Regions from separate parts of the Bacillus sp. LQ16 genome, predicted to be linked through region 1. Evidence: riboswitches for the same ligand, from Rfam matches in the RefSeq annotation. Region 1 holds a riboswitch; the other holds the start of a gene.
The links. Region 1 has a riboswitch for cyclic di-GMP ahead of AC3EMB_RS02305 (methyl-accepting chemotaxis protein). Riboswitches for the same ligand answer to the same signal wherever they lie in the genome.
Positions count from the first base shown of each region.

Region 2: another riboswitch for cyclic di-GMP. It lies ahead of AC3EMB_RS23515 (WxL domain-containing protein); the one in region 1 lies ahead of AC3EMB_RS02305 (methyl-accepting chemotaxis protein).

Region 1 is NZ_CM173491.1:451,005-458,771, forward strand. It holds gene thiM (hydroxyethylthiazole kinase) at 1-174, shown strand, start outside; gene thiE (thiamine phosphate synthase) at 192-848, shown strand; gene AC3EMB_RS02300 (anaerobic C4-dicarboxylate transporter family protein) at 964-2,277, opposite strand; cyclic di-GMP riboswitch class I at 2,560-2,644, shown strand; gene AC3EMB_RS02305 (methyl-accepting chemotaxis protein) at 2,779-4,521, shown strand; gene AC3EMB_RS02310 (non-ribosomal peptide synthetase family protein) at 4,659-7,767, shown strand, end outside.
Region 2 is NZ_CM173491.1:4,641,535-4,649,301, reverse strand. It holds gene AC3EMB_RS23525 (ATP-binding protein) at 1-353, shown strand, start outside; gene AC3EMB_RS23520 (ATP-binding protein) at 350-1,570, shown strand; cyclic di-GMP riboswitch class I at 1,817-1,905, shown strand; cyclic di-GMP riboswitch class I at 1,975-2,063, shown strand; cyclic di-GMP riboswitch class I at 2,135-2,223, shown strand; gene AC3EMB_RS23515 (WxL domain-containing protein) at 2,376-4,961, shown strand; gene AC3EMB_RS23510 (EF2685/EF0750 family sortase-dependent surface protein) at 5,001-5,318, shown strand; gene AC3EMB_RS23505 (WxL domain-containing protein) at 5,355-6,083, shown strand; gene AC3EMB_RS23500 (WxL domain-containing protein) at 6,150-6,875, shown strand; gene AC3EMB_RS23495 (WxLIP family cell surface protein) at 6,985-7,767, shown strand, end outside.

The DNA of each region.
Region 1 (7,767 bases):
TATGTAAAAGCAGCAGTAGCAGCATTAACGTTTTATGGTGTAGCTTCGGAACTGGCAGCTGCTAAGACCGTGGAAAAGGGACCTGGTAGTTTCCAAATTGAATTTTTAAATCAGTTAGCGAATACTACTGCTGGTGATATTGAGAAGTATGGAAAGATTGAGGAGTTAGAGTAAGGGGGATGAAACATACGATGCGCATTGAAACAAAGAAAATGTCTAAGTTATTACAAGTGTATTTTATTATGGGAAGCAATAACTGCACGAAGGATCCTTTAGCTGTATTGAAAGAAGCGTTAGATGGTGGAGTGACACTTTTTCAGTTTCGCGAGAAGGGGGAAGGTTCTTTAATCGGAGAAGATAGAGTGCGCTTTGCAAAAGAATTGCAGACGCTTTGTAAGGAATATAGTGTTCCTTTCATTGTAAATGATGATGTAGAATTAGCCATTGAATTAGATGCAGATGGTGTTCATGTAGGACAAGATGATGAAGGAATTACATCTGTTCGTGAAAAAATGGGAGATAAAATTATCGGCGTATCTGCTCATACAATTGAAGAAGCACGCTTTGCAATCGAAAATGGAGCAGATTATTTAGGCGTTGGACCTATTTTCACAACGAGTACGAAAAAAGATACGAAAGCGGTTCAAGGAACGAAAGGATTAGCTTATTTTAGAGAACAAGGAATTACAGTGCCGATCGTTGGTATTGGTGGGATTACAATTGAAAATACAGCAGCAGTTATAGAAGCGGGTGCGGACGGTGTTTCAGTTATTTCAGCAATTAGTTTAGCTGAATCTGCGTATGAAAGTACGAGAAAATTAGCTGAAGAAGTAAAGAGAAGTTTGTAGGGAAGGACGTGTAGTATTTTAAGTGCTACATGGAGAAATGGACTGCCCAAAATTTTAAACAAACGTTTGATTAAAAAAGCACAAACCTTTTTAAATAAGGGTTTGTGCTTTTTCTTTAAAACATAATAGAAATTAAAAGCATTCCAATGCCGATAGAAGTAAATGTTGCGATTAAACCTGGAATCATAAAGCTATGATTTAATACGTATTTACCGATACCTGTTGTACCAGTACGGTCAAAGTTAATGGCAGCAACGATTGTTCCATAGTTTGGAATGAAGAAATATCCGTTTACTGCAGGGAACATTGCAATCAGTAGTGCTGGTGGAATACCAAGGGATAGTCCAAGTGGCATTAAGGCACGTACTGTTGCTGCTTGGCTGTACAGTAAAATAGATAGAATGAATAGCGCGATGGCAAATAGCCAAGGTGCACTTGTTACTAAATGCTGAATAGATCCTTGAATCATATTTAAGTTTCCGTTAAAGAAAGTATCTCCCATCCAAGCGATACCGAAAATAGCAACAACTGCTGTTGCCCCTGCTTTAAAGACGTTACCAGACACAATGCTTTCTACATTTGGTTTACAGAAAATAATAATAAGAGCCGCGATAGTTAACATAACCATCTCAATTGTGTTCGGCATGGAAAGGCGAGCTAACTTCCCATCGACTATCCATCCTGGACGAAGTGCTTCAAATGAACCAAGAAGTACAACAAGGAAGGTTCCTACAAGGAAAAGGATAACTGATAATTTTGCGCCCTTTACACCTACAAATTCTTTTTTCTCTTCAAGCTTAGGAATCATTCCTTCTTTTAATCGTTTTAAGTATTCAGGGTCCTCACTTAATTCTTTTCCCATCTTACTAGCAACGAATGCTGCTAACATACAAGCAATGAAAGTGGAGGGAATACTCACTTTTAAAATATCTAATAAAGTGATTTTATAGTCAGCTAACATTGCTAAAAGAGCAACTGTGGCAGCTGAAATTGGACTAGCTGTAATTGCTTGTTGAGAAGCGATTACGGCAATCGACATTGGGCGTTCCGGTCTAATCCCTGATTCACGAGAGACTTCTGCAATAACAGGAAGTACAGAATAGGCAACGTGACCAGTGCCTGCACATAGTGTGAATAAATAAGTAACAATTGGAGCAAAAAAAGTAATACGCTTTGGATTTTTTCGTAATGCCTTTTCAGCTAGATGAACAAGATAGTCCATTCCTCCAGCAGCTTGCAAAGCACCAGCAGCTGTAATTACTGCCAAAATCATAAGCATTACATCGATAGGAGGCGCGGTTGGTTGTAAGTGGAAGACAAAAACGAGTATTGCCATACCAACTCCACCCATTACTCCTAAACCAACTCCGCCTAGGCGTGCACCAATAAAAATACAGAGTAACAAGGTAAGAAATTGTAGCCAAAACATGATAAACTACCTCCGAAATTCATTAGTTAAGATATATTCGAATAGTTTAATTTGAATGAAAATTAAATAAATACCCGAAGAAATCCTTGTTGTTTATACATTTTTTATTATATAACACAAAAAAAGTAACATTCACGTACTTTTTGAAATTATTTTGAAAAAGCAATGCATTAAAAATTTGTATTTATATCTCTAAATAAGTAGACATTTTGATTTATATGTTGTAATCTTTGAAAGAGAATAAATTAATTCTCATAGAACTCCCATATCGTTCAACTCGTTCAGCGAGAAAGGCAAACTGATGGAAACATGAGGACGCAAAACTACAGGAGCTAAGGTCGAAAGGCTATGCTAGCCAGTTACCGGACGGATAGGGTTGGTCTTGGCCAATGCTTTTACATTGGCTTTTTTTTATTCTCGAACATATTGAGAAACATTTTCAAACAAAATATTCATATATTTTGTTTTTTTGTTTATGTTAATTAAGGAAGGTGGATATTAATGAAAAAATATTGGCATAAGTTATCGTTCCTTCAAAAGAACGTCTTATTAACCGTATTAGTTATTTTGACACTTGTTGGAAGTATGGGTGCACTAAGTTTCAACATGTTTCAAAATAGTATGATGTCTTTATTTGAAAGGCAGTCTATTGAAACAGGAGAAATAGTATTGAAAAAATTGGATGTAGAATTAGTTAGAGACATGGCGAAAGATCCTACAGCCGAAAAAGTGAAAAAAGAAAAGTTAACAGAGAAATTAGATGAAGTGTCAAAAGAATTGAAAAGTGTTGGACAAACGTATGTTACAGGAGCAAAGCCGAATGAAAAGCGAGAATTACAACTCGTTGGTTTGACTACAGAGTTAACAAAAGCGTTCCCTATAAAGCCGGGAGATTATTATGAACAACCCGCTCATTGGATGAAGGCATACGATAAAGTCATTGATACGAAAAAGGCCCAAATGACAGAAGTATATGAAGATGAAATAGGTTCGTGGGTGACAATATTAGAACCAATTACAGATGGAGAAAATAATATTGTTGCAATTATTGCGGCTGACTTAGATGCTTCCATTGTTCCTATTACAAAAGAGAAGTTTATGATACAGGGCTTACTCTTTATCATTATTTCATTAGCAATTGCGACTATTACTCAATTCTTTATCGTGCGTCACTCGTTAGCTCCATTAAAAGATTTACGAGAAGGGTTACGTAAAATTGGTGAAGGTGACTTAAGTATTAAATTAAAAGAAAGACCAGATGATATTGGAATTATTAATGTTTATTTCAATAACACGATTGAAAAATTTAAAGGGATTATAGATAAAGTAAGGCAAACTGCTGAGCAAGTTTCTTCTTCTTCACAAGAATTGTCGGCGAGTACAGAGGAAAACAGCATGGCAGTTCAAGAGATTGCAAGTTCTATTGAAGGTTTAAGAGTAGGGGCACAGTCTCAAAAAACTTCAGTACAACAATGTTTAGGGATTGTACATGGAATGGAAGATAAGGTAGAAGAGATAACTGGGGCTGCGAAACAAGTTGCGGTTGCTTCTGAAGGTATGGAGCAACATTCAATTGAAGGTAATGAAGTGATTGGACAAATTATTAATCAAATGAGTTTAATTCAAAATGCAGTACAAGATTTATCTTCCATCATTTATTCGTTAGAAACAAGGTCAAAAGAAATTAGTGATATCGTAACTGTAATTACAGGTATTTCAAATCAAACAAATTTATTAGCTTTAAATGCTTCTATTGAGGCTTCACGTGCTGGAGCAGCGGGGAGAGGGTTTGCAGTTGTTGCTGATGAAGTACGAAAATTAGCAGAACAAACGGAAGCGTCTGCTAAAGATATAGCGAAATTAATTGGTGAAACACAAGCTGAGACAGAAGATGCTGTAGTTTCAATGCAAAAAGGTTCAAAAGAAGTAGAAACTGGAATTTCACTTGTTCAAAGTAGTGGGAATTTCTTTGAAAAAATCTCCAAATCAGCGCAATCTGTTACAGATCAAGTAAAAGCTGTTTCGGGTAATTCGAGTGACATTTTACAAAATAGCCAGAATATCGTTCAAGTCGTAAATGAATTATCACATATTGCAAACACTTATGCCAACAGCAGTAGTAATGTTGAAGAAAGCATGAAAGAGCAAGAAATATCAGTACAAGATATTGCAGAATTAGCGACTTCTTTAAGTTGGCTTTCTCAGGAATTACAAGAGCTTATTGGTGAGTTTAAAAGCGAATAAGGAGAAAGTTCAATTCTAATCAAAGGGGATATCTCCGCTACTGATTATGAATTGAACGAATCTGCCCGTTAATAAGGGATGAAAAAGGTGTGAATTTTCACACCTTTATTATATTTAAGAGAGGAATTTACATAAATATGAAATTAGCAATTTCTTATAATGAGACGGTAAAAGAATTTTTAGGGAAAGTAGAAGGAAGTATTAAAATACCTAAAGATGTGCAAGGAACGGAACTTAGGATAAAAAGGAAAACTGAACTATTTCCAAATTTGACTCACATTGTAGATTTAATAGGAGCGACTGCAACGTGGTTATATCATATTTCTAAAGAAAAACATATTGTCGTGCTTTATCATGTAAGAGGAAGTTTATTTCCGATTACTATTGAAGTTTCTAATTTTCTCTCCTATGAAAGTTTGAATTTACAGATTGAAGAGCAACTGGAACAAATTAAAGAAATGAATGAGGAAGAAATAGAAGAGTTTCAAAACGGTAATACATTATATGAAATGTCACTTATTATTATTGGTGAAACATATTATGAGCTACAAGACACGAATACATTACAATTTGTATTTAGTAAAAATATGCAAAGTGTAGAAATAATATTTAATAGTGTTAATTGGAAGGAAACAACGATTACTCGTTATGCACAACAAATACAAGGTGTTTTAATTGGTATATCACAAAATAAGAATAATTATATAAAGAATTTTAATATTATTACAGAGGCCGAGATGGCACTTTATAGTCAAGTGAATGATACGACAGCAGTATATCCTGAGAAAAGTATCGTCGATATGTTCTATAATACTGTTACTCAATTTCCAAATCGTATAGCTTTATCTTCAAGGGAAGGTACTTTAACTTATGAGGAGCTAAATAAAAAAAGTAATCAAATAGCTCATATGTTAATTAAAAATGGCGTCCAATTAGGAGACTATGTTGGAATATTTATGAAACGTAGCATAGACACAGTAGTAAGTATGGTAGCTATATTAAAAGCTGGTGCAGCGTATGTTCCGATTGATCCAGATTATCCGGAAAGTAGAATACAGTACATTATTCAAGATAGCCAAGCGAAAGTTATATTGATGAAAGAGACGCCTATAACATGTGATGGAGTTCAAACAGTTTCAATGTATGATAGTGAAACTTGTGAAGATATAGATGTAAAGTTGTCTATTCATTGTGATGATGTAGCTTATATGATTTATACGTCTGGTTCAACAGGGAATCCAAAGGGAACGATGTTAGCACATAGAGGGGTTGTTAATCTGTACACTTGGATGCAAAAGCAATATGAATTGACAGAAGAGGATGTATTTGCCCAATTTCCTTCTTTTAGTTTCGATGCTTCTGTATGGGAGTCATTTGCTTCTTTATTCTGCGGAGGAAACTTGTATGTATTATTAGAGGAAGAGCGATTGTCTGTAGAAGCATTTGCAAATGCAATCTATAAAGTGAAAGCAACTTCGATCTTGGCATTAGCAACAATTTTTGTTCGACAAGTAGCAACTTATTTAGCAGAAGAAGATATATATAAGCTAGCTTCCCTAAAAAGAATTGCGATTGGCGGTGAAATGTTGCCTGTAGAGGTTATTAAATTGTGGAGAGAAAGAATAGGTACAAATGTTGAAATTCATAATGTATACGGACCGACAGAATGTACTGTAGTGACGACAACCTATAAAATACCTAGTCAGTTAAATGAGGATGTTGCGAGTATTCCCATTGGTAAACCATGTGCTAATTATCAAGTTATGATTTTGGATGAGAATATGAATCTTTGTCCAATTGGTGTACCTGGTGAATTATATATAGATTCAGTAGGATTAGCAAAAGGGTATTTTAATAAGCCTAATAAAACAATTGAAGCTTTTATTCAGAACCCTTTCAATCCTATAGTTAATATATATAAAACAGGTGATATTGTTAAGTTGTTAGAGGATGGAAATATAGAATTTTTACATCGGAAAGATGATCAAGTAAAGATTAGAGGACATCGTATTGAACTAGGAGAAATCCAAAGTAAAATTTCTCAAAATCATAATATAAAAGAAAATGCTGTGTTTGCTAAGAAGAGTAAGGAAGGTAGCCAATATTTAATCGCGTTCTATACAACTTTAAATAAAAAAGAAATACCAGAATTAGTTTATCAGTTACAAGAGCAATTACCAGATTATATGGTGCCATCTAAACTAATTTATATTAATGAATTACCACTTACACCTAATAAAAAGATTGATGTTAAGAAGTTAGCTCAGTTAGAAGAAAAGTATGAACCGGTTCGTCTACAAGAATATGTTGCACCTTCTAATAAAGCAGAGAAACAAATAGCGCGCGCTTGGGCGGAAGTATTAGGAATTTCAAAAGTTGGAGTGCATGATGATTTCTTTACAATTGGTGGACATTCATTAAAAGTATTACGAGTCTTAACATTGTTAAAAGAAGATTTTTCACATTTAACAATTCAAGATTTCTTTAAAGAAAGAACGATATATGGATTAGCTCGAATTGAGCGAGAAGTAAAAGTAGAGAAAGAAGAAGTATTTCGTGAATATAAAGTGATTCACGAACCAGATACTATCACGTATGCAAACGTTTTGGAAGAAAACCAGATTTCAAATGTCTTTTTAACAGGAGCTACTGGTTATTTAGGATCACACATATTATATGAATTGTTGAGAGATACATCTGCTACTATTTATTGTTTAGTAAGACCAACCAAAGATGTGCAACAAAGAATTATAGATACATTAACAGGCTACTTTAGTGATATATGTGAAGAATGGTTACAGCGTATACAGGCCGTAGCTGGTGATCTGGGGGAAGAGTATCTTGGGATGAGCGAAGAAGAATTTATGTTCATCAGTTCTAAGATGGATACGATAATTCATTGCGGTGCAGATGTAAGACATTTTGGAGATGTAAAACAATTTGAAAATATAAATGTCCAAGGAACTAGCCGTATGCTAGCATTAGCGGAGAAAGGTGCTACATTCCATTTTATTTCTACAATTGGTATCCCGTTAGAATTAGCGGTAGATCAATGGGATACATACATGAAAACTGGTGATTTTAATTACAGTGTAGACTTAGAGAATGTATATTCAAATAGTAAACTACAAGCGGAAAACATTGTTCGTGAAGCAATGAAAAATGGTTTGCGCGGAAATATTTATCGTGCAGGTAATTTAGCATGTCATTCAGAAACAGGTTCGTTCCAACAAAATATTGAAGGAA
Region 2 (7,767 bases), 1.2 Mb from region 1:
GAGGAGTCTTTTTATATACGATAAAAAATGCTTTAGAGGCAATGGAACAAGATGGCATATTACATGTAAGATTAGAAAATAAAGGGAAAGAGTATGTAATGATCAGCGTGATTGATAATGGTCATGGTATTAAGCAAGAAAACTTAATTCGTGTTACAGAGGCCTTTTATACAACGAAACAAGATAAAATTGGTCTGGGACTTACGGTAGCGAATCGAATTGTCGCCGAGCACCTTGGTGAGCTGCATATTTCAAGTGAAAGAGATACTGGAACGAGAATAGACATCATTCTCCCAAAGAAGTGTGGAAATACTGAAATCCAAGTGGAAGAAAAGCTAGGAGTTACCATATGAATAAAGGCTATATATTTAAAAACGAAGAAATAAAGGCGCTGAAAGCATTTTTAAGTTTATTTTTCATTATATTTTTTGTATATGATCTTGCTTATGAATTTATCGTACCGTTAATCGGTGGAGAGCAAGAAGGTGTAGGTGAGTTTGAAGATGGTTTAGGTTTATGGCTTTACTTTTTGATGGTGGTATTGTTTTGCGTTGGGATATACTTTATGAAATGGAAGAATGCTTTTGCGGTAAAGTATATTATTCTAATTGGCTATAATGTATTAGATTTTATCCATAACATTATGATTTATTATGGTAGCGATGCAGAATTTGACGGTGGAAATATAGTAGAAGGATTTTTTATTTTGTTTGCACCAATCTTTGTGAATAAAAGATATTTCTGGTTAATTCCAGCGATACTTGTCGGAAAGTATGCTCTTACAGGAATCATTATTCAATCTTCTCTCGTTTTAATCCCAATGGCATTATATAGCGTATTTACTATCATATGTTGGATTATATTTTTGAGGGTTCAGTCTTATGTTCGTACGCTTGAGATGATGGACAAAGAAATAAAACAGACAGAAAAACTAGCAGCTGTTGGAAAGATGGCAACGGTTATTGGTTATAAGATTAGAAGACCTTTAGCAAACTTAAAAAAACTTGTGAATAAACAAGCAGACAAGCATCCAGAGGATAAAATTTATAGTGATATTATGAAACAAGAAGTAGATCGGATTCATATAATTGCTACAGAACTTAGTGGATTTGAGAAATCTAAATCACTAGAATCAGAAACTCATAACATACAAGAAATTATCTCTTATGTTATTCGAGTTATGGAAAAGCCTGCTTTAAAACAAGGAGTCTACATACAAGGTATTTACAGTAAAGACTTACCATCAATTACATGTGATGAAAAACGATTAAAACAGGTCTTTTTTAATTTAATTAAAAATGCAATTGAAGCAATGTCAGTTGGCGGAACAATTACGATTAAAGTTACTGTAAAAGATGGAATCATCATTCAAGTGAAAGATGAGGGATGCGGCATTCCGAAAGATAAAATTCCAAAGTTAAATGAAGCCTTTTATACAACGAAAGAAACAGGAACTGGTCTAGGTTTAGTAGTTACAGAAAAAATTATTAAAGACCACAACGGTAAAATGAGTTTTGAAAGTGAAGTTGGGGTTGGAACGACGGTTGAGGTTATGTTACCACTGCATTAAATAGAAAAAACATCACTTCCAAATAAGTGATGTTTTTCTATTTTATCTTGCTATTTGTGGATAGTAAAAATCTCATTTTATCGATAAAGAATGTATGATGTATTTCTAAGATCAAAATGTTTTTTTTAGTTTTTATTATGGATTTTCCAGCAAAAAATTTAGACTATAAAAATTAATTGTTTTTTTCTAAAAAAACTATTTTCTTTTTTGGGTTTTAATGGTATATTCAAAACACGATAAATAAATACCTATTTTTGGCACACTATTCGAAAGGATAGGTCGCAAAGCTAAGAGTCTAAAGTAATGAAAATTACTATGATAGTCTGGTTGCAGTTTGGATTTTCACACATAGTTGTATGTATGAAAATCGAAGAGGCAACCGGATTTTTTATTGTCCTAAAAAGAAAAAAAATGGGCACACTATTCGAAAGGATAGGTCGCAAAGCTAAGAGTCTAAGGTAATGAAAATTACTATGATAGTCTGGTTGCAGTTTGGATTTTTACACATAGTTGTATGTATGAAAATCGAAGAGGCAACCAGATTTTTTATTGTCTCAAAAAGAAAAAATAAATGGGCACACTGTTCGAAAGGATAGGTCGCAAAGCTAAGAGTCTAAGGTAATGAAAATTACTATGATAGTCTGGTTGCAGTTTGGATTTTCACACATGTTGTGATGTATGAAAATCGAAAAGGCAACCAGGCTTTTTATTTTCTAGGAATACACATTATGATTGTAAATTTAGCTGAATAATAAATTTAATGTTCGAAATATTCAGTTCATAAGAAGTGAGGGAGGGAAGTACATTGCAAAATCAAATAGGTAAATTTGGGCGTATACTTCTCGCTGGAGGAATATTATTTACGCAAGTTGGTGTGCTAGATTACTCTGCAACGAAAGTTTATGCGGTTACAAACGACGAGCAAGGACGTTTTATCGTTCATATGGATAAAGAAGAAATAAAAGTTGATGAAAATGTAGTATTAAAGATTACAAATACAAATAAACAAGATGCTAATATCGAGCTGAAATTATCTAATGAACAGCTGTTCAATGAAGCAGAAACGAAAAAAATGAACGAAAACAATAAAGCGATTCAAAACATTTCAGTAACAGAAGATCACATTGTAAAAATTGAAAAGAATGAACAAAGTAATTTTATCGGTGACGTATATGTAGTCATTCAAATGAAAAAAGCTGGAGAGTACAAATTTGAACCGATAGTGAAGTTTGAAGGGAATGAAAAGAAAATTGAATCTCCTTCTCTACATGTTGTAGAGAAAAAAGAGGCTTTAAATGTAGCCATTTCTGATGAAAATCCAAAGGCTTCAGAGGAAGTTATGAGAAAAGAAATAAGTGAAAAAGTGAAAGTATCGGAAGAAAATAAAAAACAAGAAATAAATTCTACTAATGCTGAAGTTCCAAAAGAAACGAAGACTTTAGCGAAAGAAAAGGTTAATGAAGAACTCGTACCAAAGGAAAATGAATTAAAAGAGAGCAATAGGATAAACGAAAATAATCAGGAATTACCTGCTATTCAAGCTGAGAAGGTATTAAAGAGCCAATCTCTACTAGCTGCTAGTCCTGTTACAAGTATTCTTAAATATCCAAATGTAAAGGTAATAAATAATAGAACAGGTGAAGGGCCTTCGATCTCGGGTAAATATGCTTTTAGATTTGTTTGGAGCCCACAAGTAACATATGAGGTAAAGGGTAGTAGCAATGACAGAACTGGTCAAAGTCAATATACATTTAGAAATTCAAATAGAGAACAGTACGTATTAGTAAAAAAAGCTGGTGAATATCAAGGGAAATGGATTGATGTCCGTATTAATATTCACTCTATGACAGCTTCATCTGTAGATGTTAAAACACCAATAACTAAAGGTGATGCAAAAAACTTTTTACAATTATATGGGAACGGAAGGTCAGGACAAACTTATAATGCTTCCTTTGAATTTTATGAACACGGAACAAGTAAAAAAGTACCATTAACGGCAATGTGGAATTTCAAAAGGATAAATAGTTATAAAAATGTAACGTTACGTAATGATGGTAGTCATTTAACGAATTTATACGTGTATGATACGAGTTCAATTAGGTATCAAGACAAAGGGAATAATAAAATCGAGTTTTCTGGCACAGCAGGTCCAGTAGCTACTCCAGAAGCAGATATGACAATTACATTTGATAATTTAACAGAATTACCGCTAGAAGTTAGATTAAATGCTTCAGGTGTTAATGTATCATACGACCAATTAGCGATTGCACAAATTGAAATTCCAGCTCCAAGTGTAATAGGAGATATTGTGGAAGATAATTCCCGTCAACTTTCTTATAAGGTATATCAAAATATGCCTGCTCAATCGAAAGAGATTCACTATGCGAAATCTTTTGTATTAGAAAGTGAAGTGAATAAGGATTTTACTGTGAATGATGTTTCCATTCAAGATGTGGAGAGTGGAGATGATGTAAGTAGCTTCTTTGATATTAGCAGGACAAACAATAAAGTCACTGCGGTTGCGAAAGTAAATGCGCTAAAAACAGAAGAATTCAACGGGAAAATTTATGAAATGACAATTACAGGTTCTCCTGTAAAAGGTGCTAATGTAATGAAATATTACAAAGATGGTTATCTTGAAATACCGGTGTCAGCTAAAAATTATTTAGATGGCGATAAGAATGGACAAGATAGTAATCGAGATGGAATCGCAAAAATAAGGTATAAAGGTATTCCAACTGGGAAACCAGTCCCACAAAAAGTAGTGCAAGGAACAGATTTAACAAAAATGGATATTTCTAAATTTGTGACAGATTTATCTGTAGATACAAATTTGGATGTAGATAAACCAATATCAGTAGTGAAGTTAATCAATATTCCAGATACCAAAACAATAGGGAATCATACTGTAACGGTTGTAATTGAAACGAAGCAAGGTGTACAAGCGGAGATTCAAGTGCCGGTTACTGTCGTTGATGGGACTTTAAAGTTAGTAGACGTACCAAAAGAAATTACATTTGGAGATTTAACAATTCCATCGAAAACAACGACATACGCACCGAAGACGATTTCAAATCCTTTAAAGGTAACCGATGATCGTGTTAAAAAGCAAAAATGGAGTGTATATGTAAAGGAAATCACACCATTAACTTCAGCACAAAATGACACATTGACAGGAGCATTGATTTACAAACGAAATGGAAAGGATACACCTTTAAGTACTTCTAGTATAGAAGCATTCTCGTATACTTCTAAAAACGACGAGGAGGTTTCACTAAATTGGAAGGAAAACGAAGGAATTCATTTACAAGTAAAACCAGGGCCGAATGTCAAAGCAAATACTAAATATGCTGGACAGCTAGAATGGACATTAACCGATGCTCCTCTCTAAAAATATATGAAATATATAAATTTTAGAAAGGAGAGAGTAATGAAAAAAATAGTTGGTATTATCGTTTCCACAGTTATATGTGTGCCGTTTCTTATGGCAAATGTAGTAACGGCTACAAGTACGAATTCAAAAGCGGGTATTACATTTTCGAATAGCTATACACCAAATACATCAACTGATCCGACAAAGATAAATATAAAAAAAGAGACAGTTGATAAAAATAAAAATGGAGATAAATATTTACCGAAAACAGGAGGCCAGACACGGGACTTCAAACAATATATAGGATTGTTTTCGATTGTTTTATCTCTATATGTATTCAAAAGAATTAGGGGGAAGCAAGTGTATTCAAAATAAAAAATAGATGAAAACAGAGAAAAGGGGAAGGTACATATGAAACTAGCAAAATTAGCATTAATCGGTGCAGTATCATTAACATCAGTTGCAGCAGTAGGAACTTCAGCATTTGCGGAAGAGAAAGCAAATATGAAATCAAAAACAGATGTAACGTTTATTGAAGATACAAGCACAACAGATCCAAACAATCCAGAAAATCCAAATGAAAAAGTTACACCAGAGAACCCTGGTGACCATGAAATAGGAACAAAAGGTCCATTAAGTATTAACTACGTTTCTAACTTACACTTCGGCGAGCAAGTTATCTCTGGTAATGATCAAACGTACTTTGCAAAATTGGATAAAGTGAAACAAGGGAGCAAAACAGTTGAAGTACCTAACTTCGTATCTGTAACAGATAACCGTGGTACAAATGCAGGATGGAAATTGAAAGTAAAGCAAAATGCACAATTTAAAAGTGGTAATAGTGAGTTAACAAATGCAGCTTTAAGCTTAAGTAACCCAGCTGTAAATTCTGTAACTGATGCACAATATGCACCTACAACATTTAAAAATAAAGTAACGCTAGCTCCAGGTGGAGATGCGGTGGAAATTACTACTGCCGCAAAGAATAAAGGTATGGGTGATTGGACGACTGCATTCGGTAAAGGAACAGAACAAGGTAAAAAGAGTGTGAGCTTATTCGTACCAGGTACGACAGCGAAAGAAAAAGGTGCGAAATATTCAGCTGAGTTAACTTGGACTTTAGAAGATACACCAAACTAAGCTTATACAAGATTGAAAATTAAGAATGACTGAATTTTAAAAATGATCATAAAGGGGTATAAAACTATGAAATTAGCAAAAATAGCATTAATTGGAGCGGTAACATTATCATCAGTATCAGTAGGAACGTCTGCATTTGCAGCTGAGAAAGATGGCGGGAAATTAGACTCAAAAGCATTCATTAAATTCGAGAAAAATACAGATAAAATTGATGTTGTTAATCCAGAGAATCCAGATGAAACTGTAGATCCAGTTGATCCGGATAAAAAAGGTACAGATGGTCCACTAAGTATTGATTATGTATCTAACTTCAACTTTAAAACACAAAAAGCATCAGGGAATAACGAAATCTACTTTGCAGAATTAGATAAAGTAAAGAAAAAAGTAGACGGTTCTGTAATTGACGTGCCGAACTACGTTCAAGTAACAGATAATCGTGGTACAAATGCTGGATGGCATTTAACAGTAAAACAAAATGGTCAATTCAAAACTGCAGATGATAAAGCGTTGGATGGCGCGGCATTAACATTAAAAAATTCAGCTTTGAAATCAAATGCAGGTAGCGACGCACCAACAGCAGAACAATCTATCACATTAAATCCAAGTGGTGCAGCATCTGATTTAATCGATGCAAAAGAAAACCAAGGTATGGGTACATGGGTAAATACGTTTGGTAAAGATGCAACAGAAGCGAAACAAAGCGTAGAGTTATCTGTACCAGGTAAAACGAAAAAAGAACAAACACAATACACAACTTCACTAACTTGGGAACTAACAGACGCTCCTATGTAAGTAAGAGGAATTTTAAGATAAAAGAGGAAAATGAGAAGAGATAAGGGAATGGCTTTAACCTTGTCTCTTTCTTGTCTATAAAATGGATATGAAGGGGATTACATAAGAGATGGTAAAAAAACTATTTACTAGCTTACTATTAATTACATTCTTCATGGTAAACGCTTTTTCAGTATATGCAGCTGAAATGAAATTCGCTGTGACAGCAGTTATACCAGAAAATCAAATTGATAAAAATCAAACGTATTTTGATTTGAAAATGCAACCTGGACAAAAGCAAACAATTCAAGTCCAAATGAAAAATGATACGAATAAAGAAGTTGTGGTAGAATCGTTTGCTAATACAGCAATTACGAATAGCAATGGTATTACAGATTATAGTACAGTAGAACCAAAAACGGATTCTACTTTGAAATATCCGTTTTCTAAAATTGCTAAAATGCCAAAAGAAACGAAAGTCCCAGCTAACAGCATAGTGACAGTTGATATAAACCTAGAAATGCCAAATGAGTCGTTTGATGGTGTTATTTTAGGTGGTTTATACTTTAAAGAAAAAGAAGATGAGAATGCAAAGAAAAAAGATGAAGGTGTGCAAATTGAAAATAAATATGCATACGCAATTGGTGTTGTTTTAAAAGAAACAGATGCTGAAGTAAAACCAGACATGAAATTAAACGAAGTAAAGCCAACACAAATTAACGGGCGTAACGTTGTTACTACAAATTTACAAAACGTAAAGCCAGCAATGTTAAAAAATTTAAGTGTTGATGCAAAGGTATATAAAGAAAAAGGTACAGACATTTTATTTGAAGCGAAAAAAGAAAAGTTAAGAATGGCGCCAAACTCAAACTTTGATTACGCTATTAGCTGGGAAAACAAAGCATTTGATCCA